DNA from 3 places in the Proteiniborus sp. MB09-C3 genome. Region 1 is predicted to be linked to each of the others. Evidence: riboswitches for the same ligand, from Rfam matches in the RefSeq annotation. Region 1 holds a riboswitch; each other region holds the start of a gene.
The links. Region 1 has a riboswitch for thiamine pyrophosphate ahead of thiD (bifunctional hydroxymethylpyrimidine kinase/phosphomethylpyrimidine kinase). Riboswitches for the same ligand answer to the same signal wherever they lie in the genome.
Positions count from the first base shown of each region.

Region 2: linked by a shared signal. The riboswitch ahead of thiW (energy coupling factor transporter S component ThiW) and the one ahead of thiD (bifunctional hydroxymethylpyrimidine kinase/phosphomethylpyrimidine kinase) in region 1 are both predicted to bind thiamine pyrophosphate.
Region 3: linked by a shared signal. The riboswitch ahead of thiT (energy-coupled thiamine transporter ThiT) and the one ahead of thiD (bifunctional hydroxymethylpyrimidine kinase/phosphomethylpyrimidine kinase) in region 1 are both predicted to bind thiamine pyrophosphate.

Region 1 is NZ_CP127161.1:1,602,347-1,610,288, reverse strand. It holds gene thiE (thiamine phosphate synthase) at 211-843, opposite strand; gene thiM (hydroxyethylthiazole kinase) at 827-1,651, opposite strand; gene cytX (putative hydroxymethylpyrimidine transporter CytX) at 1,635-2,849, opposite strand; gene thiD (bifunctional hydroxymethylpyrimidine kinase/phosphomethylpyrimidine kinase) at 2,846-3,667, opposite strand; TPP riboswitch at 3,752-3,851, opposite strand; TPP riboswitch at 3,939-4,038, opposite strand; TPP riboswitch at 4,125-4,225, opposite strand; gene QO263_RS07710 (hypothetical protein) at 4,377-4,598, opposite strand; gene QO263_RS07705 (VanZ family protein) at 4,682-5,197, opposite strand; gene QO263_RS07700 ((2Fe-2S)-binding protein) at 5,285-5,488, opposite strand; gene QO263_RS07695 (hypothetical protein) at 5,600-6,190, opposite strand; gene QO263_RS07690 (hypothetical protein) at 6,193-6,450, opposite strand; partial or broken gene QO263_RS07685 (DNA cytosine methyltransferase) at 6,454-7,942, opposite strand, start outside.
Region 2 is NZ_CP127161.1:297,287-305,228, reverse strand. It holds gene QO263_RS01440 (ABC transporter ATP-binding protein) at 1-97, shown strand, start outside; gene QO263_RS01435 (DUF1538 domain-containing protein) at 222-1,694, shown strand; gene QO263_RS01430 (P-II family nitrogen regulator) at 1,701-2,381, shown strand; gene QO263_RS01425 (YeiH family protein) at 2,456-3,469, opposite strand; gene QO263_RS01420 (LysR family transcriptional regulator) at 3,582-4,469, shown strand; gene QO263_RS01415 (8-oxo-dGTP diphosphatase) at 4,678-5,133, opposite strand; TPP riboswitch at 5,519-5,629, shown strand; gene thiW (energy coupling factor transporter S component ThiW) at 5,728-6,216, shown strand; gene thiD (bifunctional hydroxymethylpyrimidine kinase/phosphomethylpyrimidine kinase) at 6,251-7,057, shown strand; gene cytX (putative hydroxymethylpyrimidine transporter CytX) at 7,050-7,942, shown strand, end outside.
Region 3 is NZ_CP127161.1:2,397,643-2,405,584, forward strand. It holds gene rlmN (dual-specificity RNA methyltransferase RlmN) at 1-171, shown strand, start outside; gene QO263_RS11635 (Stp1/IreP family PP2C-type Ser/Thr phosphatase) at 203-946, shown strand; gene pknB (Stk1 family PASTA domain-containing Ser/Thr kinase) at 951-2,897, shown strand; gene rsgA (ribosome small subunit-dependent GTPase A) at 2,922-3,797, shown strand; gene rpe (ribulose-phosphate 3-epimerase) at 3,800-4,447, shown strand; TPP riboswitch at 4,493-4,595, shown strand; gene thiT (energy-coupled thiamine transporter ThiT) at 4,684-5,244, shown strand; gene QO263_RS11660 (thiamine diphosphokinase) at 5,258-5,884, shown strand; gene QO263_RS11665 (hypothetical protein) at 5,974-6,162, shown strand; gene rpmB (50S ribosomal protein L28) at 6,234-6,425, opposite strand; gene QO263_RS11675 (Asp23/Gls24 family envelope stress response protein) at 6,656-7,012, shown strand; gene QO263_RS11680 (DAK2 domain-containing protein) at 7,058-7,942, shown strand, end outside.

The sequences.
Region 1 (7,942 bases):
AAAGCAAGGGTCAAGATAAAAGGCTACACCGCCCTTAATTTCCGCTGGCACTCCTACTGTGTGTCAGTTAAGGGAGCGATAGCCCAAAAAATGCTTTCGCTCCCTCTAATAATTAAATACCTTTAATCCGTTCTTCATTATTTTCAAACAACTTATTTATCTCAAATTTCATTATTACTCCACCATTCATATATTTAGACGAACTTTTGACTATCTTAGTTTCATTAATTCACTGTTTAGATTCTGTGCCGCCGCTTTTATATCTGGCTGTGAGATAATAGCCGATACCATTGCAAATCCATTGACATCTATACCTTTAAAAATTGGTATTGTTGTCTTGTTGATTCCTCCAATTACCACAATAGGAAGTGTGATATATTTTCTTATCTGTGCAAGTTCATCCATAGATGTAAATCTTACATCTTTTTTTGTATCTGTGATAAACATTGCTCCAACTCCAAGATAATCTGCATCGTCTTTGTACGCCTTCATCGCTTCTTCAAAGTTGGATGCAGACACACCAAGAATTTTATTATTTCCTATCAACTTTCTTACAATTCTTGCTGGCATATCACTCTGCCCAATGTGTACACCTGAAGCATCAACTGCTAATGCTATATCTATTCGGTCATTAATGATTAAGGGAATCTTATACCTATCTGTAATATCCTTTATCTTTATAGCCATTTCAAAGAATTCCAGAGATGAACAATTCTTTTCTCTAAGTTGTATCACTGTACAACCACCTAAAATAGCTTGCTCCACAGCAGTCTCCAGTTTTTCCGTACTCATAATTTCTCTATCTGTTACAAGGTAAAGTGTATAATCAATATTTGGTTTCATCTATTTTCCCTCTTTCTAAGAAAAATGTGCTGTTCATATTTGATAAAGCATCAATAATATTAATGTGGAAACTACCTGTTCCCATTACTCCTGCTTTCTCAAATGCAATCTCTCCGGAAATTCCCATTGTTGCAATTCCAGCAACTGTTGCTGTATAATAATCCTTTGTTACACCACAGAAACTACCCACGAGAGCAGATGTCATACAGCCTGTGCCAGTTACTTTAGAAAGAAGTTTATGACCATTTGCTACCTTAGCAAATCTAATCCCATCTGAAATGATATCCACCTTTCCTGTAATTCCTACAACACAAGAGTATCTATTGGAAACTAATTTTGCAATACCCACTGCATCATTTTTTTCATCTACTATCGCAGTATCAACTCCTTTTATAGAAGCCTTAAACCCCGCTATAAAGGAAATTTCTGATAAATTCCCACGAATAACATCTATTTCTACCTGTGAGAGAATTTCCTGTACTGTTTTATTTCGTAGCGTGGAAGCACCTGCACCAACAGGATCTAGAACTACAGGAATATTAAGCTCATTGGCTTTTTTACCTGCTATAATCATTGAAGCAATAGTACGCTGATTTAAAGTTCCCATGTTAATTACAAGTGCAGAGGATATTGAAACAATCTCCTCTACTTCTGCATTATCGTCTGCCATAATGGGAGATGCTCCAATTGCCAAAACTGCATTTGCACAATCATTTACTGTCACATAATTGGTAATGTTATGAATCAACGGATTTTTTTCTCTGATTTCATAAAGCAAGCCAGTACAAGCATTAATTAAGTAATTCATCACTATTTCCAACCTTTCTTTTATTTATAACGAAACATAAAACACCAATTATCAGCATTACAGGAAATGTGATTCCAATTATGAAATTGTAATGCATAAGTAAACGATAGACGATAAATCCAATGAACCATAAAATCATATTACTCATATTGTGAGAATGGTTAGTATTTATATCTGTTTTATGAAGCAGAAAACAATCTACAAATAAGATAGCAAATAAAGGTGCAAATACAGAACCAATAAGATATAAAAAGTTCTCATATTGACTCATAGAAACAAACATGGCAAGCAATGTACCTATGACACATGCAGTAACAGCAGCAAACTTTTCATTCACTTTTTTACTAAAATTGGCTGTACTTACTCCTGCTGAATAAACATCAAGAAATGTAGTGGTGACCGTAGATAATATAATAATTACTAGACCAATCAAGCCAAGTCCCGCAGACATTAGTATACTTGTAATATCTGATGTACCAGCATATATTGCTGCACCAAGTCCAATCACAAACATTACTGTACTGCCAATAAAGTAGCTTATGACACTCCACAAAGTACCTGTAATTTTTTTCTCCAATTTCCTTGTGTAATCAGAAATAAGAGGTAGCCAAGAAAGAGACATAGCTACATTTATTTCAACTGCTGCACCAAAACTTATTGTCTCTTCTGTGGCAATTGCCGTATCGGTATTTTTAAAAATTGTAAATCCAAGAATAAGCGTAAATATAAATAAGACTGACATTACCACAGTATTTAATTTTGATAGACTTTTATTACTGATTACAACCCAAATACAAATAAGTAAACCAATAACAATACACCATAACTTTTCATTTTGGTAATTCCAAAGATAATTTGTAATTCCATCAAGTGCTTTTGCTCCATTAACAATCATAATTGCAGTCCAACCAAGAAGCTGTAATATGTTAATCCATGAAAATCCAAATGACCCATATTTCCCAAAAGAAATACGAACAGATTCAGCAGAGGAAAGACCACTTTTTGCTCCAATCAGTCCTGCAGGAAAAAGAATAGCTCCTCCGATTATATGCCCTAGAATAATTGCCCAAATACCCTGAATTAACCCCAAAGGAGCAAGTAAAGCTCCTGTTATAATTTCAGCAATTGATATTGCAGCGCCAAACCATAATAATATTTGACTAAATGTAGATACCCTTTGATTTTCTTCCTTCATCATAAATCCCCTTCACCTTTCTTAATATTTAAACCATTTTTATATAAATTATAGAAATGATGTGTTGGCCCATTACCTTTACCTATATTTAATGAATGCTCAATTGCTGTTGTAATATATTTCTTAGCATGGTCTACCGCAGTAGGCATAGTCATACCAAGGGCAAGATTGGAAGCAATAGCCGAAGAGAAAGTACAGCCTGTTCCATGTGTGTTTTTAGTATTGATTCGTTGGGTTTCAAAATAATAGAACTCTTTACCACTATATAGAATATCCAGTGCATCTCCAATAGCATGCCCCCCTTTGACAAGAACATTTTTGCACCCCATATCATAAATAAGTTTTGCCGCTGTTTTCATATCTTCTGCATTGCTAATCTTAATATTCGATATCTTCTCAGCCTCTGGGATATTAGGCGTAAGTAAATCAGCATAAGGTAGTACAACCTTGATCAATGTCTCTATGGAATTAGGATCCATGAGAGAGCAACCATTTTTCGCATACATAACAGGATCAATTACAACATTATTTGGTTTATATTGTTTCAATTTTCTTGCTACTGCTTCCATACAAGGTTCTGTAGACAACATACCGATTTTAACAGCATCAACTTCAATATCCTCAAATACTGCATCAATCTGTTTTTCAATCATATCTGGAGTAATATCCTGTATGTCTATAACACGACTTGTGTTTTCTGCTACAACTGAAACAATTACACTCATTCCAAACACCCCATGGGCAGAAAACGTCTTTAAATCTGCTTGTATTCCAGCACCTCCACTACAATCTGACCCAGCAATACTAAGTACCTTTTTCATTAAAACTCCTCCTTTTTTCATTTATGTATTTATAATAAATTAGGGCACTTTTCTATACGGAGAAGCGCCCTAATCATATACAAACTTTGTATGTGATTTGCTTCCCTACGTTGGTATTAGCCAACAGGTTCAAAGGGTCAGGTTTTACCTTCTCAACTACTATGTAGTCCCCCCGCAAATATTAATCATATTCATTTTTATACTCAATAACTTTATCTTAAATAATAATAGGGTACCCCTCTACACAGAGAAGCACCCTAATCATATACATATTTCGTATGTGATTGCTTCCCTACGTTGGTATTAACCAACAGGTTCAAAGGGTCAGGTTTTACCTTCTCAACTACTATGTAGTCCCCCCGCAAATATTAATTGTATTCATTTTTATACTCAATAACTCTATCTTAAATAATAATAGGGTACCCCCTACACAGAGGAGCACCCTAATCATATACATATTTCGTATGTGATTGCTTCCCTACGTTGGTATTAACCAACAGGTTCAAAGGGTCAGGTTTTACCTTCTCAACTACTAATGTAGTCCCCCCGCAAATATTAATTGCATTGATTATATACCCTAGTGGCAATGTAGTCAAGTTATATTAGCAGGAGTGCCATAAAAAGCAAGTGTCAAGATAAACGGCTACGCCGCCCTTGTTCTATGCTGGCACCTTCTATAAATTGGAGTTTTTCATGATACAGACTATTCTCATAATAATAATTTACTCTTGCCATCTCCATCTTGAAAAATACTTATTAGTTGAAAACAAAACATATTGAGCCGTATCATTATTTTGAAATCTATACAAAGCACCTTTGCTGTGGAAAAAGGATTAACAACACCAAACTTAGAATATGAAATAAATGAGCCTACACCAATAATAGCTATTAAAATGATAATTATCCTGATAATAATTTTATTTTTAACCATTTCTCTAATCTCCATTAATCTCCACTTCAAATTTCAATTTATCTATCCGACAACTTGGGACTTAACCTTTATTTATAAATCCCCTATAAGTTATATATTACTAGTACTGATAATAATGAAATCATTAATATCGTTCCTATTGTTCCAATTATATTTATAAATTTATGTACCTTAATACTATTTTTCGATATTTTTTCAATCCCTTTATAGATTACCAAACCAATTATTCCACCTAAAGTATTGTTAATAATATCCGTAATATCCGAAGCTCCAACACCCAAAATAAATTGGAATATTTCACATATCAAACTAATTAAGAAAAATAAAAATATCTTTTTTCCAACAGTCCATTTTTTCAATAGAATACCTGAATATATGCCAAGTGGCATAAAAATCGCTACATTCATGATAATCTCACGGAAATCAAGTTTGCCATTTATTATTAAGGATTCATTAAAAGGAATTAGATTTATACTTCTCATATACCCTAATTTTGAAAATGGTGCATTAAATTTAAACACTATTATCCATAATAGTGCAATTAAATAAATTACAAACAATACTTTAGACCATTTCTTTATTTTACTATCATCTTTCACGTTTTCCCTCCAATATTCCTATAAACTCCTATTTTTCTTATTTATATATCTGTTCTATTTATTGGATTTTTCCACTTCCTTTTATGCTCATACTATTGTATTTTCATTTAGTATCTTAATAATATTAGTAGAACAACATTTCTTTGTTGGACTTAATTCTTTACATTTACCCAAAGTACAAGCACCTGTCATATTTCTAATGTCTTGTAGAGATTTTGCCCCACTTGCTATAGCTTCTAATATCTTTTCCTTACTAACATTAGAGCAATAACATACTATTCCATTTTCCATACCTAACACCTCACTTAGTACAAACACCTTTTTTAAACTATTTAACGAATTTTTGATTATACATATTATATCACGTACACTCTATCAAATAAACTTACACTTTATTAATTTTTACATATCTCCAAGTACCACCCACCTCTCCCCATCATAATCTTCATATCTTTCCGTAGTCACATTCTGCTCATAATAAACACCAAGAAGTCTTTTTATATCCAACTTATCAGCTCTTCTAGTAGTAAATCCTTGGTCTTTTAAGCTCTTTTCAATCCTTGAAAGATAAGGAAATACATCTGATTCTTTTTCATTCTTAAGCCTAATAATAATTAGAAACTCACGAGCTGTAGCCATCTGAACTTGCATCCTATCAAGATTGGTACTGTCTTGCTGTAGTAGTTGCCGAATAACAGGATTTTGCTCTGTATCCATTCTTCTTTTTAAATACTGCTTGTTATCATCAAAGTTTTCTTTTGAATTAAGGCAAAGCATTTCAATTTCAGCAATCCCCTTAAGTACTGTCATAAGCGCATAGATCCTTGCACTTACACTTGATTCAGATAGTACCGATATATTGGTTGGATGAATAATAAAATACACTAGCTCTCCATATGGAGTCTTTAGACTATAATCTGTGATTTCATCAATACCAATCAGTTCTCTAGTAGATTGCTTTTGTCTTTCTTTCTGTTTCTGTTTTCTTCCCAATTTTATAACCTCCATTCAAATATCTGTTGCTTTAAAAGAAAAAAGGCACAGGCATAACGAATAAAATTCAGTATGCTTGTGTCTTCAAATTGTATTGTTAAAAAGCTATATACTGCTGTTATTACAATAGGTGACATAAGCCTAAGTTGTGCTAAGGCAAATACAGAAATAAGAAGTCCAACTCCAATAATTCCTATATCTTTTAATTCCCATAGCCATAATGTTGCTTTGGCCTTTAAATTATCAGGATACATATACACTGTTTATTCCTCCATTTCATCTTTAAATCTTCTTAAAAAATAAGCAATCCCTCGCATAATAAAATCTACACAAGGGATTGCTACACTATTACCAAGTGCCTTATATCTTGCACTATCGGATGATTTTTCTATTTTTGTCCACCCATCAGGAAAGCCTTGAAGCCTTTCACATTCAAGTGGTATTAGTCTGCGTACAAGATTCTTAGTAGTTACAAGGTTTTCACTTCCTCCTCCATTATCTCCACCCTCTGCTCTAAGTGTTGCACAGCCTTCTTTATAATTAGCAAATTCTGATTGCCCAAACATCATTTTTTCACAGTCTACAATGCATTTATCTTGACTTACATATTGATTCCCATTGCCTTTTTCATCTCCTACACATAATGCTCCTACTGTATTTTGATAAGTTTTAGGTGGATAACAAACAGCATGAATATCACTGGTCGTAAGAGTATAACAAATATTTTCTTGAAATCCACATCCATTTCCACCATTATGATCTTGTCTATCAATGGTATTTCCTGCAATACAATAACTGTCTGAATCAATTGACTTTGATACTAATGGTACATTATTTCCTCCTGTTCCATAGGTAGCTGCTATTGTTGGAGCTACATCAAGGGGTCCATTATATCTACAGTCTTTTGCATGATTATCGAATAGAACAGGTTGATTATTGCCACTTGTTCCTGCTGCTGATGTAATAGTTGGGCAAAGGTCAAAGCATATTTCTGCACCACCTTGCTGAGTTGCCATGACTATAGGTTGATTTCCTCCCATACTAGCCCTTAGTGTTGAAGTAATATTCTCTGTTATATCCATTCGGTCACCACCCTGATCATTTAGACATAGCATAGGTTCTGTGACAAATGTCTGCATCTGCATATTTTGAGTTGCCATCAAGGCTCCTGAAATTCCATTTAAGTCAATACCCTCATTTCGTTGATTGATATGATAGGCTTTATATTCAGAAACTATATTTTCATTGGACTCTTGTTCTGAACCTTCAACTTCCCCTTGAATTTCTAAAGCTATTTTTAATTGTTTAGGCAGTTCCTTACCTCTTGCTCTAGCTCTTCTGAGTATTCCCAAACAAGCTGTCTTGCTCAAATAATATTTTGGGTGCGGTGTGTCCTCCAAAATCTGCGACAAGAAAGATTCTCTTACGTCTTTGGGGGACACCCCAGTATTGAGCATCGAGAACTCTCCAAGCAATGGTGAATTCATATCCCAATATGCACCCAACAGATTTCCATATCCCTCCCGGAGGTCTAGGTATAGATACGCTGCTGTCTGCAATTCTTGTGGTTTCTTCGAGGACCGCATGGAAGTCTTCTCCGTTTGTACTTGAGAATGCTCCAGGGACATTTTCCCAAACGAAGTATCGAGGTCTGATAAGGTGATTTGCCTTTCCTCTTCTTGCATCTGCCCACCTCATTTCCTTTGTTATTCTTATCTGCTCCATAAATAATCCTGAACGTTTACCAGCAAA
Region 2 (7,942 bases), 1.3 Mb from region 1:
GTTAAGTAAAGGTAAAATACTTGAAATAGGAAATCATGATGAGCTCATGAAGAGGGGAAGATACTACAAAGAGCTTTACGAGGCACAGTATGCTTAGTGATACAGTAGGATTAATTTCCGCTGTATCTTATAAAAAGCATATTTAGGGTTTACATTGGTTTAACTGTTATAATATAATATTTTATATAGAAAATTAAAGGGAGAAAGGTTGGCGATACCATTTGAATATTTTGACACAGAAAATTAAGGATGTTGTATTTTCTATACTCCCCATCACTATAATCGTTCTAATACTTAATTTCACCATAACACCTATAGGAACAAATTTAATTTTAAGATTTTTAATAGGGGCAATTTTCATAATATTTGGACTTGCCATATTTTTATTTGGTGTTGATTTAGGAATACAGCCAATAGGTACACTCATGGGTTCATCTCTTACGAGAAAGAAGAACTTATGGATTATAATAATATTCGGATTTATCCTTGGATTCCTTATAAATATTGCTGAGCCAGACTTACTTGTACTGGCAAGACAAGTAGACAAGGTAACATCAGGAGTATTATCACAAGCAAGTGTTTTAATTGTAGTTTCTATTGGAGTAGGGGTATTAGTTGCAGTAGGTTTAATGAGAATAGTGTTTAAAATACAATTACATAGGCTTTTAACTCTACTATATGGAATAATATTTTTATTGGTAATATTAGCACCTAGTCAATTTTTAGGTATAGCTTTTGATTCAGGTGGTGCAACAACAGGGTCAATGACAGTACCCTTTATCTTAGCTTTAGGTTTAGGTGTGTCTTCAACACAAGGAGGAAAGGCCTCTGAAGAGGATAGCTTTGGATTAGTTGGCATAGCATCTACTGGTCCAATGATAGCAGTTCTTATGATGAGTCTGCTTTCTGGCATAAAATCATTAACAGGCAGTTTACCATATCATTCTGCTAATACAAAAGGTGTGTTAATTCCATTCTTAAAAGAAATTCCTACAATGTTAATTGAAGTAATGATGGCTATGATACCGTTGCTATTATTGTTTCTCTTATTTCAAGTGTTATTTTTTAAACTATCTAAAAAGCAGTTTATAAAGATTCTAAAAGGTCTAGTATATACCTATGTAGGCTTTGTACTATTTCTTACAGGAGTCAATGCAGGTTTTATGGAGGCAGGAAGTGCTATAGGACATGCAGTTGCAACACTTGGGAACAACTGGCTTATCATATTAATAGGTTTAGTACTTGGATTCACAGTAATATTAGCAGAGCCAGCAGTATATGTATTAAATGAGCAGATTGAAGACGTTACAAGTGGACATATTAAGAAGAAGGTTATTTTATATACATTGTCAATAGGGGTTGCAATTGCTGTAGCTCTTTCTATGGTAAGAATATTGGTACCTAGTCTTAAGCTATGGCACCTTCTAATACCAGGATATTCAATAGCAATAATTTTATCATATTTTACACCGAAGCTATTTGTCGGCATTGCCTTTGACTCAGGAGGAGTGGCCTCAGGGCCTATGACTGCCACATTTATTTTGGCTTTTGCTCAAGGTGTAGCGGAGGCAATAGAAGGAGCAGATGTGCTGATGGATGCTTTTGGAGTAATTGCCATGGTAGCATTAACACCTCTTATTGCCATACAGGTTTTAGGTTTAATATATGAACATAAATCTGCAAAAAGGAGTTGAGATAAATTGGGAGTAGAAATTATTAATATAGTGCCAATCCTGTTTATTGCAGTTGTAGATTTAGGAATGGGTAGCAGGATTTTAAATGAAGCAAAGAAAATTGGAGTTTCAGGAGGAACTATTTTTTTAGGAAGAGGTACAGTTAAAAAACCTATTCTAGAGCTATTAGGGCTTGATGAAGTAAAAAAAGAAATAGTATTTATGATTTCAGATAAGAAGCTTGAAAATAAATTACATGAGGTATTAACTGGAAAATTTCACCTAGATAAACCTAATAAGGGGATTATTTTTTCTTCACCTGTGAATAGGATTGTAGGCGTGAGAAATTATAATGAGTCTGTTGAAGATTCAAGAATAGGAGGTAAGAATGACATGGAACATGAGGTGCTTTTTACTATAGTTGAAAGGGGACTTGGACAAGAGGTTGTAGATGCTGCTACTTCTGCAGGCTCAAGGGGAGCAACTATAATAAATGCAAGGGGTTCAGGTATTCACGAAAACACTATGTTCTTTTCAATGAATATTGAGCCAGAAAAAGAAATAGTTATGATAATAATCGAAAAGGAAAAATCAGATAAAGTAATTAAATCTATAAAGGAAGCTATGCATATAGATGAACCGGGTAAGGGCGTAATGTTTGCAATGGATGTCAGCAAGACATCAGGACTATTAAAGGATAAAAAATAAAACGATGGCTTATTTACAATATGCAGTAGGGACAGTCTCTACTGCATATTGTTATCGCTATTAATTTTAAAAAATTATATTAATCCTATTGCCATCTGTACCAAAAAAGCAACTACAACAACTAATGCAGAAATTATAAATCCATGTATCATTGGAGCAAATCCAGACTTTGCGAGCTTGCTAAAATTTGTTCTTAAACCTATAGCGCCTAATGACATAACCATTAAAAATTTACTTATGCTAGAAATGGATTGACTTAATATTTCAGGAATTATACCTGTGCTTTTAATTGCTACCATTCCAAGGAACATTAAAATGAACCAAGGGAAAATTTTCTTTATATCAACCTTTTCTCTTGAAGATTTTTCTCCAGCCTTTCGTATAAGTCGCTCATTTATATAAGAGAATATGAGAACAATAGGCACAATAGATAAAGTACGTGTTAGCTTAACAATAACAGAAAAATTACCTGCTATATCTGAAAAAGCATAGCCTGCCGCTACAACAGATGAAGTATCATTTACCGCAGTTCCAGTCCATAGGCCATAACCTAAATCAGACATATTAAAATAACGACCCATTATAGGAAAAAGCACTACCATAATCACATCAAATATGAAGGTTGCTGAAATTGCATAGGCAATGTCACTTTCTTCAGCATCAATAACAGGAGCAATAGCTGCAACTGCAGAACCACCACATATACCCGTTCCTGCCGAAATAAGACTAGATAGTTTCCAGTTCATATTGAAAAGCTTTCCTATTAGATATCCTCCACCGAAGGCTGTTATTAGAGTAAACAGCATTACAATTAAAGAAAATTTTCCGACTTCTACTACTTGTCCAAAACTAAGTCCTACTCCCATAAGAACAATCGCAAGACGTAATATCTTTTTTGATGTAAACTCGAAGCCTTTTTCAAAAACCTGATATTTTGAAACTATAGGGTTTAATAGCATACCAATCAATAATGAAAAAACCCCTGCACCTATAAGATGATAGGGAATAAGCTTGCTTATAAAAACTGAAATGTAGGCAAGTAAAGCTGTAAACAGTATTCCAACTGAATATTTTCTTAAAAATTCCACAATATCAACTCCTTAATCTAAAGTCAATATTGATTTTAACATCAACTATCTATAAAATCTAATTATAAATACTTATAAATCTATAAATTATAATTATAGAGGTGGAAATAAAGTGCTAGATATTAGGATGGAGTCATTTTTATCTGTATGGAAAAATAAAAGCTATACAAAGGCCTCAGAGGAGCTTAACTTAACTCAGCCTGCCATAACTCAGCATATTCAGTCGCTAGAAAAATATTATGGGTGTAAATTCTTTGAGTATTCTAATAGACAATTAAGATTTACAAAAGCCGGAGAGCTTCTCTATAGATATGTATTAAATGCAAAAGCTAATGAGCAGATTATAATGCAGAAGCTACAGGAGATTAATAATGAGAAAAAGACATTAAAATTTGCAGCCACTTTAACAATTGGAGAGTTTACTTTGCCGCCAATATTAGGCGAATTTATGAATACTTTTAAAGAATACGACATCACCATGTATGTAGATAATACAAAAACAGTACTTCAAATGCTACAGAATGGCGAGATTTACTTTGCCTTAGTAGAAGGCTTATTTAAAAAATCAGACTATGAAACTAAGCTATATAAAATTGCACCCTTTATATTGACAGCCCCTATTGGTCACCCATTGATGAGTAAGAAAGAGGTTGTGTTAGATGACCTTAAGGATGAAACCATCATCATTCGTGAATCTGGCTCTGGTTCCCGTGAAGTTTTAGAAAGGGGATTATATGATAAAAACCATACTCTTAAAGACTTCAAAAACATTATTGAAATAGGAAATGTTAATGTTATAAAGAAAATGGTTAAGGATGGGATTGGACTTAGCTTTATGTATAAAGATGCAGTTAGTGAGGAAATCAAAAGAAAAGAAATAGCAGAGATTAAAATAGCAGATTTTATTATAGAAAGAGAATTTAACTTTATTTATTTGAAAAACGATATAATGCAGTCAGACTATGATACTTTCTTTTCTTTTTTTAGGAATAGAGCATAAGGAGGCAAGGGGACGTCAGACAGTGTGTAAACTGTCACCCTGACCGAAGTGAATGGGTCTCTAATAGCTTCAAATACAGATTCTTCACTGCATTTAGAATGACAAAAACGTATAGAATGTGAATTTTCACACAGCCTGACATTTCACTTGTCTTGCCCTTTCCTTTCATTTCCTTGTGATACTTAACACCCTTATATTTATTGAAAAACTAAAGTAGTTTTAATCCCCAAGTATTACTTTCTTTATAATAATAAGCTTCACTAAGCTTATCTTCTTCAAAAACTTTTACCATGTTTTCGAAATCATGTGCTAAAGTATACTTATTAAGCTCTTCACGCTGAATCCAAAAAACCTTGCCTTCATCAGAGTCTCGTAGTTCACCAGAAAACTTATTTGTTTTGAAAAACAGCACGACATAACGCTCATCATCTTCAGTCTGAAATTGCTTTATCCCACAAAGCTGTGGATGTTTAATCGTCAATCCTGTTTCTTCATAGACCTCACGTATAGCTGATTCTACAAATGACTCTCCATATTCAACATGTCCACCTGGAAAGCAGATACCTGGCCAGCTAGGGTCTATGCGATCTTGAACTAATATTCTATTTTCATCATCATATACCATGCATAGGGTTGTAAATATTGCTAATTCGCTTCTTTTCAATTCTTTGTCCTCCTAAATTCTATTGAGATAAATACCTCATACTTAAGCAAATAATTATTTAACGGAGATATTCATTTTTTCTCATAATACATGTAAAAAAACAGATATGTGGAGAAATCTTTTTATCACACTAGTTTATTATACAATAGCAAATATTACTTGAAAAGAAACTTAAATATTGAGCAGAAGATTAGGCGAGAACAGTAAGATGGTTACATTTTTTTGTCTTTTAAATATGGGCAGGGCGACTGAAAAGCAGTATTTGTTTTACAAGATTAGATTTCTTTTTAATAGATTTGATAAAAAACTAGAGGAAAGCTGTTAATTTTTCTATATTGAATAATTATAATACATGTGATAAGATTGTCTTGAAATTAAATATAAGATTAAGTACTAGGGGGGCTGGAGAGACCAGCTGAGATTAAGACTCGATAAAGTCTTTGACCCTTAACCTGATCTGGATAATGCCAGCGTAGGGAAGTTATATTTGTCATGCTATATATTTAAGCATAAATCCTTATTTTGGGATTTATGCTTTTTTTATTCATCTCAAACATCCTCTAGTACGTAGATTTTTTGAAGGGAGGGATGTTCATGTCAACTAAAAAGCTTACACTATGTGCTTTCCTTATAGCAATTGGAACATTAGCAGGTCACATATTTTATATTCCTGTAGGCGTTTCAAAGTGTTTTCCAATACAGCATACCATCAATATACTATCTGCTGTAATACTAGGGCCTTGGTATGCAGCTGCTAATGCATTTGCTACTTCTCTGCTTAGAAACATACTTGGAACAGGCTCTTTATTAGCTTTTCCAGGCAGTATGATAGGTGCATTTTTAGCTGGATTTCTGTATAGGAAGACTGGAAAGCATATAATGGCTTCCTTAGGAGAAGTATTAGGAACTGGAATTTTAGGCGGACTAGTTGCATATCCAGTTGCCAAGCTGATTATGGGTAAAGATGTAGCAGTATTTTTCTTTGTATTGCCATTTATGGTCAGTACTATTGGAGGCACCATAATTGGAAATGGACTACTAAAGATATTGGTTTCAAGTAAATTAATTAGCATAACAGATTGAGTTGTTAAAAAACAATAAATGGGAGTGTTTATATATGAAAAATGTATTGACTATAGCTGGTTCAGATAGCAGTGGTGGAGCTGGAATACAGGCAGATTTAAAAACTTTTTCTGCGCATGGTGTTTTTGGCATGAGTGTAATTACTGCTATTACAGCTCAAAATACACAAGGTGTTTTTGGAGTACAGGATATTTCTGTAGATATGATAGAAAAGCAGATTGATGCAATATTTGACGATATAGAAGTTCATGCTTTAAAGATAGGTATGGTTTCACAAATAGAAACTATAAAAGCAATATCAGGTAAGCTAAAGCAGTACTCTCCTAAAAATATAGTAGTAGATCCTGTTATGATATCAAAAAGTGGGTATGATTTGCTTGCACCGGAGGCAAAGGAAACTCTTATAAAAGAGCTTTTACCTTTAGCTACGATAGCTACACCAAATATTCCTGAGGCTCAGGTTATATCTGGGGTGACCATAAATAGCTTGGAGCAAATGGAAGCGGCGGCAATAAAGATACATTCGCTAGGAGTGAAGAATGTACTTATAAAGGGCGGTCATATGGAAGACGCTGCAACAGATGTATTGTATGATGGCAGCAAATTTATATATTTTAAATCAGAAAGAATAAATACTAAAAATACTCATGGTACTGGATGTACTTTATCATCAGCTATTGCTTCTAATCTTGCTAAAGGTCTTACAATAGAAGAGTCAGTTGCTAATGCTAAGGATTATATAACTACTGCAATAAAGCATTCTTTATCTCTAGGAAAGGGTGTTGGACCTACGAATCATTTTTATACACTATACAAAAAGGCGGGTGTAATAAGTGAGTAGCTCAGAAAACAATAATTTTTCTCTAATTAGTTTTTTTATGCTTTGGTTTGGTGCTTCAATATCTATAGCTGAGATTCTAACTGGCGGATTATTAGCGCCAATTGGATTTAAAAATGGATTAATTGCAATTCTAGCTGGACATCTGATTGGTACAACTATTCTAATATTAGGGGGGATAATAGGTGCAGAAGAAAAGCTTCCATCTATAATGTCTACTAGAATATCATTTGGATTATATGGTTCCTACCTATTTTCTATACTAAATGTATTGCAGCTTATAGGATGGACTGCGGTAATGATAATATCAGGTGCGAGATCAGTAAACCAGATAACCAAAATACTATGGTCATTTGACAATATGACTGTTTGGAGTCTAGTAATAGGCGGGCTTATATGCTTATGGATAGTAATAGGCAGTAAAGGGTGGAAAAAGCTTAATCTCTTTGCTGTATCCTTCTTATTTGTATTAACAGTAGTATTAAGTACTACTATATTTAAAAACAACGAATTATTTACTAAAATTCCTGCTGGGGATATAACATTTGGAACTGCAATGGAGCTAAGTGTAATCATGCCTCTTTCTTGGTTACCACTAATTGCCGACTATACAAGACATGCAAAGAAAAAGAAAGATGGGATAATAGGAAGCTTTGCAGGATATTTCATAGGCAGCTGCTGGATGTATGCTATAGGCCTTGGGGCTGCAATAGTAGCTGAAAATCCAGATCCAAGCGCCATGATGCTTGCTGCTAATTTAGGGATAGTTGCTCTAGGCATAGTAGTATTGTCTACGGTAACAACCACATTTTTAGATGCTTATTCTGCAGGAGTTACATTTTTAAATATTTTGCAGAAGCTTGATGAGAGGAAGATAGCAACCATAAT
Region 3 (7,942 bases), 800 kb from region 1:
AATATAAAAGAATTTACTCATACTAAATCTGATGAGAAATCAATACAGAGCTTTAAAGATATTCTAATCAAAAATGGAGTAAATACTACTATAAGGAGAGAAATGGGGGCAGATGTGAATGCTGCTTGTGGGCAACTAAGAAGAGATTATCTTAACAGGAAAAAATCATGAGCTACATTATCTTGTGAAGTGAGGTGTTTAGATGTTTATTTGTGCATGTTCAGACATAGGAAAAGTAAGAAATATTAATCAGGATTCTTACTATTATTCAGATGACAGCAGGCTGCCCTTGTTTGTAGTAGCAGACGGTATGGGTGGTCATAATGCAGGTGAGGTAGCCAGTTCCTTAGCCATTGATACGATTAAAGAAAATTACAAGAGAGAAAAAGAAAATATCATTCAGGGTAGCCTTGATATTCCAAGGTTTATAAACCTAACCTTAATGGAGGCTAATAATAGAATACTAAAGGAAGCCAAGGAGAATGATAACTATGTAGGTATGGGAACTACAATTACCTTGGGAATCATATACAATGACGAAGTATTTATAGGACATATGGGTGATAGTAGAGCATATCTATTTAGAGAACAGGAATTATATCAGCTGACTCAAGATCACTCCTTAGTAGCTGAATTAGTCAGAAATGGAAGCATCAGCACTGAGGAGGCGGTAAATCATCCGCAGAAAAATATTATTACTAGGGCATTAGGTACAGATAATGACATCAAGGTTGACATAATTAATAGAAAGCTTGATATTAATGACGTAATAATATTATGTACTGATGGCCTCACTAATTTAGTAGCTGATTTAAAAATAAGGGAAATTTTAAATAGCTGTTGCGACTTACGACATGCTTGCTGCTTGCTCACAGATGTCGCAAACGAACTAGGTGGCTTTGACAATACAACAGTTATGATTATAAGATATGTTGAAAAGAGGTGAAGACATGATTGGAAAAATATTAGGTAATAGATACGAAATCATTGAAAAGGTTGGAGGAGGAGGCATGGCTTTAGTCTATAAAGCCAAGTGCAGATTATTAAACAGATTTGTTGCAGTTAAGATATTGAGATCCGAATTCATACACGATGAGGATTTTATAAATAAATTTAGAAGAGAATCACAGGCTGCTGCAAGTTTATCTCATCCTAATATAGTAAGCATTTATGATGTAGGCGTTGAAGATAATATTCATTATATTGTAATGGAATATGTTAATGGTAAGACATTAAAGCAGCTAATTAGAGAAAAAGGAAAGCTAAGTATTGATGAATCTTTAGATATTGCGATTAAAATTGCTGAAGCATTGAGTCATGCACATGAAAATCATATAGTTCATAGGGACATTAAACCTCACAATATCTTAGTAACAGATGATGGAGTTGTTAAAGTAACCGATTTTGGAATAGCAAGAGCAGCTACTACTTCTACTGTAACTAATACAAGCAATGTTATAGGCTCTGTACATTATTTTTCGCCAGAGCAGGCTAGAGGTGGGTATACAGATGAAAAATCAGATATCTACTCCTTAGGTGTAGTTATGTATGAAATGATAACTGGAAGACTTCCTTTTCAAGGAGATAGTCCAATTTCTGTTGCTTTAAAGCATATTCAAGAGGATATAGAGCCGCCATCACATATTGATGATACTATTCCTAAAAATCTAGAAAGCATAATTATGAAGTGTGTACAGAAAGATCAAAGCTTAAGATATAGTGATATTAAACTCCTATTAAGCGATTTAAAGAAAGTAAAGAATAGCGATGAGATTCATATAAGCAGCTTTAATGATTCACCTACTAGAGTAATTCCAAGAATAGATGATACCTTGATTGGCTCAAATGGAAATGACTTAGTTAATAACCAAAGAAAAAAAGCTGATAAGCATAGTAGTGATAATAAAATTCATGAGGATGAGAAAAAAGGAACATCTAGATTTATTACACTGACTGCAATTATGTTAGCTTTATTATTGACAATAGGGCTTACAGCAGGATTTTTATGGTTTAGAGGACAGATACAAGGTCAGGAAGTGAAGGTCATTAGCGTTGTAGGACTTCACAAAGATGCTGCTAAAGCAAAAATAGAAGAAATGGGTCTTAAGTTTAAAGTGAAAAACGAAGTATATAGTTCAGAATATAAAGAAGGACATGTAGTTGATCAAAGTGTTGATGCTGGAGAAATCGTAAAATTAGGCTATCCTATTGAGGTCACAGTGAGTAAGGGGCCAAGAGAAACTGATGTACCTAGTGTAGTCAATAAGCATATAGATGAAGCAGAGATCCTTTTAGAGGGCAAAGAGCTGAAAAGCATTGTCAAACGTGTTCCAAGCGACATTCCAAAGGACTATGTCATAAGCCAAACTCCAGAAGAAGGCGAAAAGGCTGTAGTAGGTTCTACCGTAAGCTTAGTCGTTAGTGATGGCCCTGAGATAGAGTATGTGGTGGTGCCAAATGTAATTGGAGATAATATAGAAACAGCTGAAAAGCAGCTTACTTCATTGGGCTTAATTGTCAATAAAAAATATGAGTATAATGAAAATGTTGATAAAGGTATAATAGTTTGGCAGGATCTCACAGCAAATACAGAAGTAGAAAAAAATGCAACTATAAACCTAACTGTAAGTGATGGCCCAGAAGTTACTGAGGAACCAAATACTAACGATACGGGAACAGGTGAAGAGGATTTAACAAGTAGTAATTTGTCTATTATTCTTCCAAAGGATAGGGAAGAAGTCGAGGTAAAGATATATAGAATACAAGATGGTGAAAGAGAAGTAATATATAATGAGGTTCACAGTACAAAACAGGAATCTATCTCTGTTTTAGTCAAAGGAAAGAAAAGTGCAAAATATGAGGTTTATTTTGATGGTACCTTTAAAGATGAAATATAATTATATTTTTAGGAGGACTGATTAATGCTAGAAGGAACTATTATAAAAGGTATAGGTGGATTTTATTATGTGAAAGTAGACGATACAGTTTATGAATGTAGGGCAAGAGGACTTTTTAGAAAGAGTAAAATTACCCCTCTTATAGGAGATAGGGTTTTAATAAAGATAAATAAAGAGGATAATACTGGATATGTGGAACAAATTCTTGACAGAATTACAGAACTAAAAAGACCTCCTGTTTCAAATGTAAATCAGGCTGTGATAGTCTTTGCTGTACAAAAACCAGATCCTAACCTATGGCTTTTAGATAGATTCTTGCTTCTAGCATCATATCAGAAACTAGATGTAATCATATGCATAAATAAATCTGATTTAGACCTAGATGGAAAAGCAGATGAGATTTATGATGTTTATAATAAGGCTGGTTATAGAATTATAAAGACTAGCTGTAAAACTAAGGAAGGCATTGAGGAAATAAGAAATTTGCTTAAAAAGAAAATTACAGTATTTGCAGGCCCATCTGGAGTAGGAAAATCTACGCTATTAAATAATATTCAGGCAAATTTAAAGCTACAGACTGGTGACATTAGTCAGAAAACTAGCAGAGGTAAGCATACAACAAGGCATGTAGAGCTTATTGAATTAGATTTAGGGGGATGGGTTTTAGATACCCCAGGCTTTAGTACTTTAGATATTGATTTTTTAGAAGAGGAGGAACTTGAGAACTTCTTTATTGAAATATCTGAAAAAAGTACCCTTTGTAGGTTTTCAGGATGCTGCCATAATAAGGAGCTTGGTTGTGCAGTAAAGGAAGCAGTTGATAATGGTGAAATAAGTAAATCTAGGTACGATAATTACCTAAGTATGCTACAGGAAATAAAGGAAATCAGGAGGTACTAGACATGATTAAAATAGCTCCTTCTATTTTATCAGCAGATTTTAGTAAATTAGAAGAACAAATCAAATTAGTTGAGGAGGGTGGAGCAGATTTTATTCACCTAGATGTAATGGACGGGCATTTCGTTCCTAATATCACATTTGGCGCACCTGTAATTAAAATGCTGAAAAAGGTTACCACTGTACCCTTTGATGTGCATTTGATGATAGAAAAACCAGACCAATATATTAAGGATTTCGTAGATGCAGGAGCAGATATTATTACTGTCCATCAAGAAGCATGTATTCACCTTCATAGGACAATACAGTATATAAAGAGCTTTGGAATAAAAGCAGGAGTTGCGTTAAACCCATCTACTTCTATTGAGACCATTAGATATATTATTGATGAAATAGATATGGTTCTGATTATGACTGTTAACCCTGGATTTGGGGGGCAATATTTTATAAATCAGATGAAGAATAAGATAATTGACTTAAGAAAGCTGATAAATAGTCGCAACCTCAATATTGATATACAAGTTGATGGTGGAATAAAGCTGGACAATATCAAGGAGGTAGAATCCTATGGAGCTAATATATTTGTAGCTGGTTCTGCCATATTTAATAGTGAAGATATTGTTTATGCTACTAGAATGTTTAAAAGTGTATAGCTTTACTTTCTTTAAAATACTTGATATAATGTAGACAAACAGGATAATCTACACTAGGGGAGCATTTATGCTGAGAGGAGGCAAATTAGCTTCGACCCTTAAACCTGATCTAGTTAATACTAGCGTAGGGAAGTGTTTGCAAAATATTTTTTTGTTGCATTTTATGCTATGAAAAATTAAATGGACACTAATCCCTCCCTAGTAAATATTTTTAAAACATAAAGGGAGGTTTTTTTATGGCTTCAATTGTCAAAAAAGAAAAAGTAAGGTTTTTAGCTGAAAGTGGTATCATGATAGCATTAGCTACAATATTAAGTATGATAAAGGTTTATAAGGCACCTTTTGGAGGCTCTGTAACAGCAGGAAGCATGATACCTATAATTCTTATTGGAATAAAGTGGGGTACATTGCCTGGGATATTGGTAGGTATAGTATATGGGATACTTCAAGCAGTTTTAGAACCCTATATTGTGCATCCAATCCAGTTCCTTTTAGACTATCCCATAGCTTTTGGGTTGTTAGGATTAAGCGGTTTTTACAGAAGCATAAAGAACATTCAACCTCGAAATAGGACCATGGAGTATGTCGGTGTTGTAATAGGAATATTTTTAGCCATATTTGGAAGGTTTATTTGCCATGTGTTAGCTGGAGTTGTATTTTTTTCAGAAAATGCCGGTGACATAAACTCATGGCTATATTCATTAGGATATAATGGAGGCTATCTATCTTTGGAACTAGCAATATCTATTGTAATTATTGTATTGCTATGGAAGCCTATTAGAAGAGAGATTAAATAAAGAGAGTGATTAAATGAAGGCTTTAATAATATCAAATGGAGATTTAAGCGATATCAGCTTAGCTAAGTATTTTGATGATGCAGATATAGTTATTTGTGCTGATGGTGGTGCAAGGCATTTGTTTAATGAAGACCTTGTTCCAGACACTATAATAGGTGATTTAGATTCATTGGATGAAGAGGCTCTGAATAGTTTTCAGAAATTGGGCGTAAACTTTGAGAAATATCCAACACATAAGGATAAATCAGATACTGAACTAGCAATAGAGTTTGCAATAGATAAAGGTGCTACGGACATTACTTTACTAGGTGCTACTGGCAGTCGTATGGATCATTCACTAGCAAATATATTGATTTTATATAGGCTAGTCAATCAAAATATTAATGCAGTTATTGTCGATAGTCACAATGAGATGTTTATAACAAAAAGTCTACTTAAGCTAGATAATAAAGATGGGCATTTTGTTTCGGTGATACCTTTAACTGATTCAAAGGTTACTCTTAAAGGATTCGAGTATGATACCAATTCTGTAGAATTTAATTTTGGTTCCACATTAGGCGTAAGCAATATAATAAAAGATGAAGAAGGGCTTATAGAAATAGAATCTGGAATATGCCTTGTTATAAGATCAAGGGATTAAATAAGAAAGTCAGCGATAGCTGGCTTTTTTGTAACGTTTTTTAGAAAAATTGAATACTATATAATAGTAGCCTTATGAGGGGTGTCTATATGGGAAGATATAGAAGATATAAATTTAAACGACATTTCATTGATGGCAGTATCAAAAAAATTATAGGTATAGGCTTATCCATATTAGGTGTTATTATAATAATACAAGTAATACCTATAAGAGCATGGATTTTTGCACTGGGATTGCTATTTATTTGCTTGGGCTGGTTTCTGTTTAAAATTTTTTAGAGATATAGAACATCCAACTAACTATATGTACAAAAAATCAGACAGGCTTCCATTACACTGGAAGCCATTTATTATAATGCTCTTTCAACATTACCTGATCTGATACATCTTGTGCATACGTAAATTCTTTTTGGAGTTCCATTAACCATAGCTCTTATTCTACGTACATTTGGAGACCAAGTTCTATTGCTCTTTTTATTTGAGAAAGTTACTAAGTGTCCTGACACTTTTCCCTTGCCACATACTTCGCAGAACTTTGCCATATAAAACACCTCCTTAAACCCTAGGTTTGCTAATAATCATTATTTATTATATATTTATAAAATCAACATATATTATTGTATCACATCCTAGGTATTTTTTGCAATATAAAGATATTTTTATCCCTATTTTAATTATTATTTATTCTTAAGTTGAAGATAATACAAATATAATGTAAAATAAAACTATAAAATCCTTTATTCACTTTTCTAAAATAAAAGGAGGACTGTAAATGGCAGGTAAATTGACCAATGAATATGGCTCAATAAATATTGATGAAAGCGTTATAGAAACTATTGCTGGGCTAGCAGCGATTGAAAGCTATGGTCTAGTTGGAATGTCTAGTAGAAACGCTACAGATGGGCTAGTAGAACTATTAAAGAAAGAGCATGTAAAGAAAGGCGTAAAGGTTTATACTGATGGAGATAGAATTGTTGTTGATCTATTTGTAGTAGTGCAATTTGGCACAAAAATTTCCGTAGTAGCAGATAATATTATAGATAAGGTAAAATATAATATTGAAAGTATGACTGGTTTAAAGGTTGAAAAAGTAAATATAAATGTACAGGGAGTAAGAGTACAAAAGTAGGCTAAGGAGGTACTAATATTGAAAATTCAATATATAGATGGAAATATGCTCAAAAAGTTATTTTTTGGAGCTGCTAACTGTCTTGAAAAAAATAAAGAAGCTATCAATGCATTAAATGTTTTTCCGGTTCCCGATGGAGATACTGGTACCAATATGTCATTGACTATGCAGTCTGCTATTAAACAAATAAGAACCTTAGAAACGGATGACATAGACAAAATTGTCACAGCTGCTTCTAATGGTTCTTTGATGGGGGCGAGAGGTAATTCTGGAGTAATACTTTCTCAATTATTCAGAGGCTTTGCAAAAGGGTTAAAGGATACCGATAAAATTGATACCTCTGCAATTGCAACGGCTTTAAAACTTGGTTCTGATACAGCCTATAAAGCAGTTATGAAGCCTATTGAGGGAACTATACTAACTGTTGCCAGAGAGAGTGCTGAAATGGCTATAAATATATCAAAACAGGAAACGGATATGGTAGAATTTCTTAGGACAGTTATTAAACATGGCGAAGATGCTTTAGCTAGAACACCTGAAATGCTCCCTGTACTAAAGCAAGCAGGAGTTGTAGATGCAGGTGGAAAAGGACTTATCACTATTTTCATAGGAGCATTGGAGGCTTTAACTGGTAAAGAGGAAACATTAGTAGATGATGTAATAGCAAAGGATGATACTGCTAATTCTTTTATAGAAGCTGATGGAGATATTACATTTGGCTACTGTACTGAATTTATAATCAATAATTCAAAAGTAGATTATGAAGTATTCAGGGATGAAATAGTAGACTTTGGAGACTCTATGCTTGTAGTTGGTGGAGACAATATTATTAAGGTACATATCCATACAAACGAGCCTGGTGGAGTGTTACAAAAGGCATTACAATATGGTGAACTTATAGATATTAAAATTGATAATATGAGATATCAG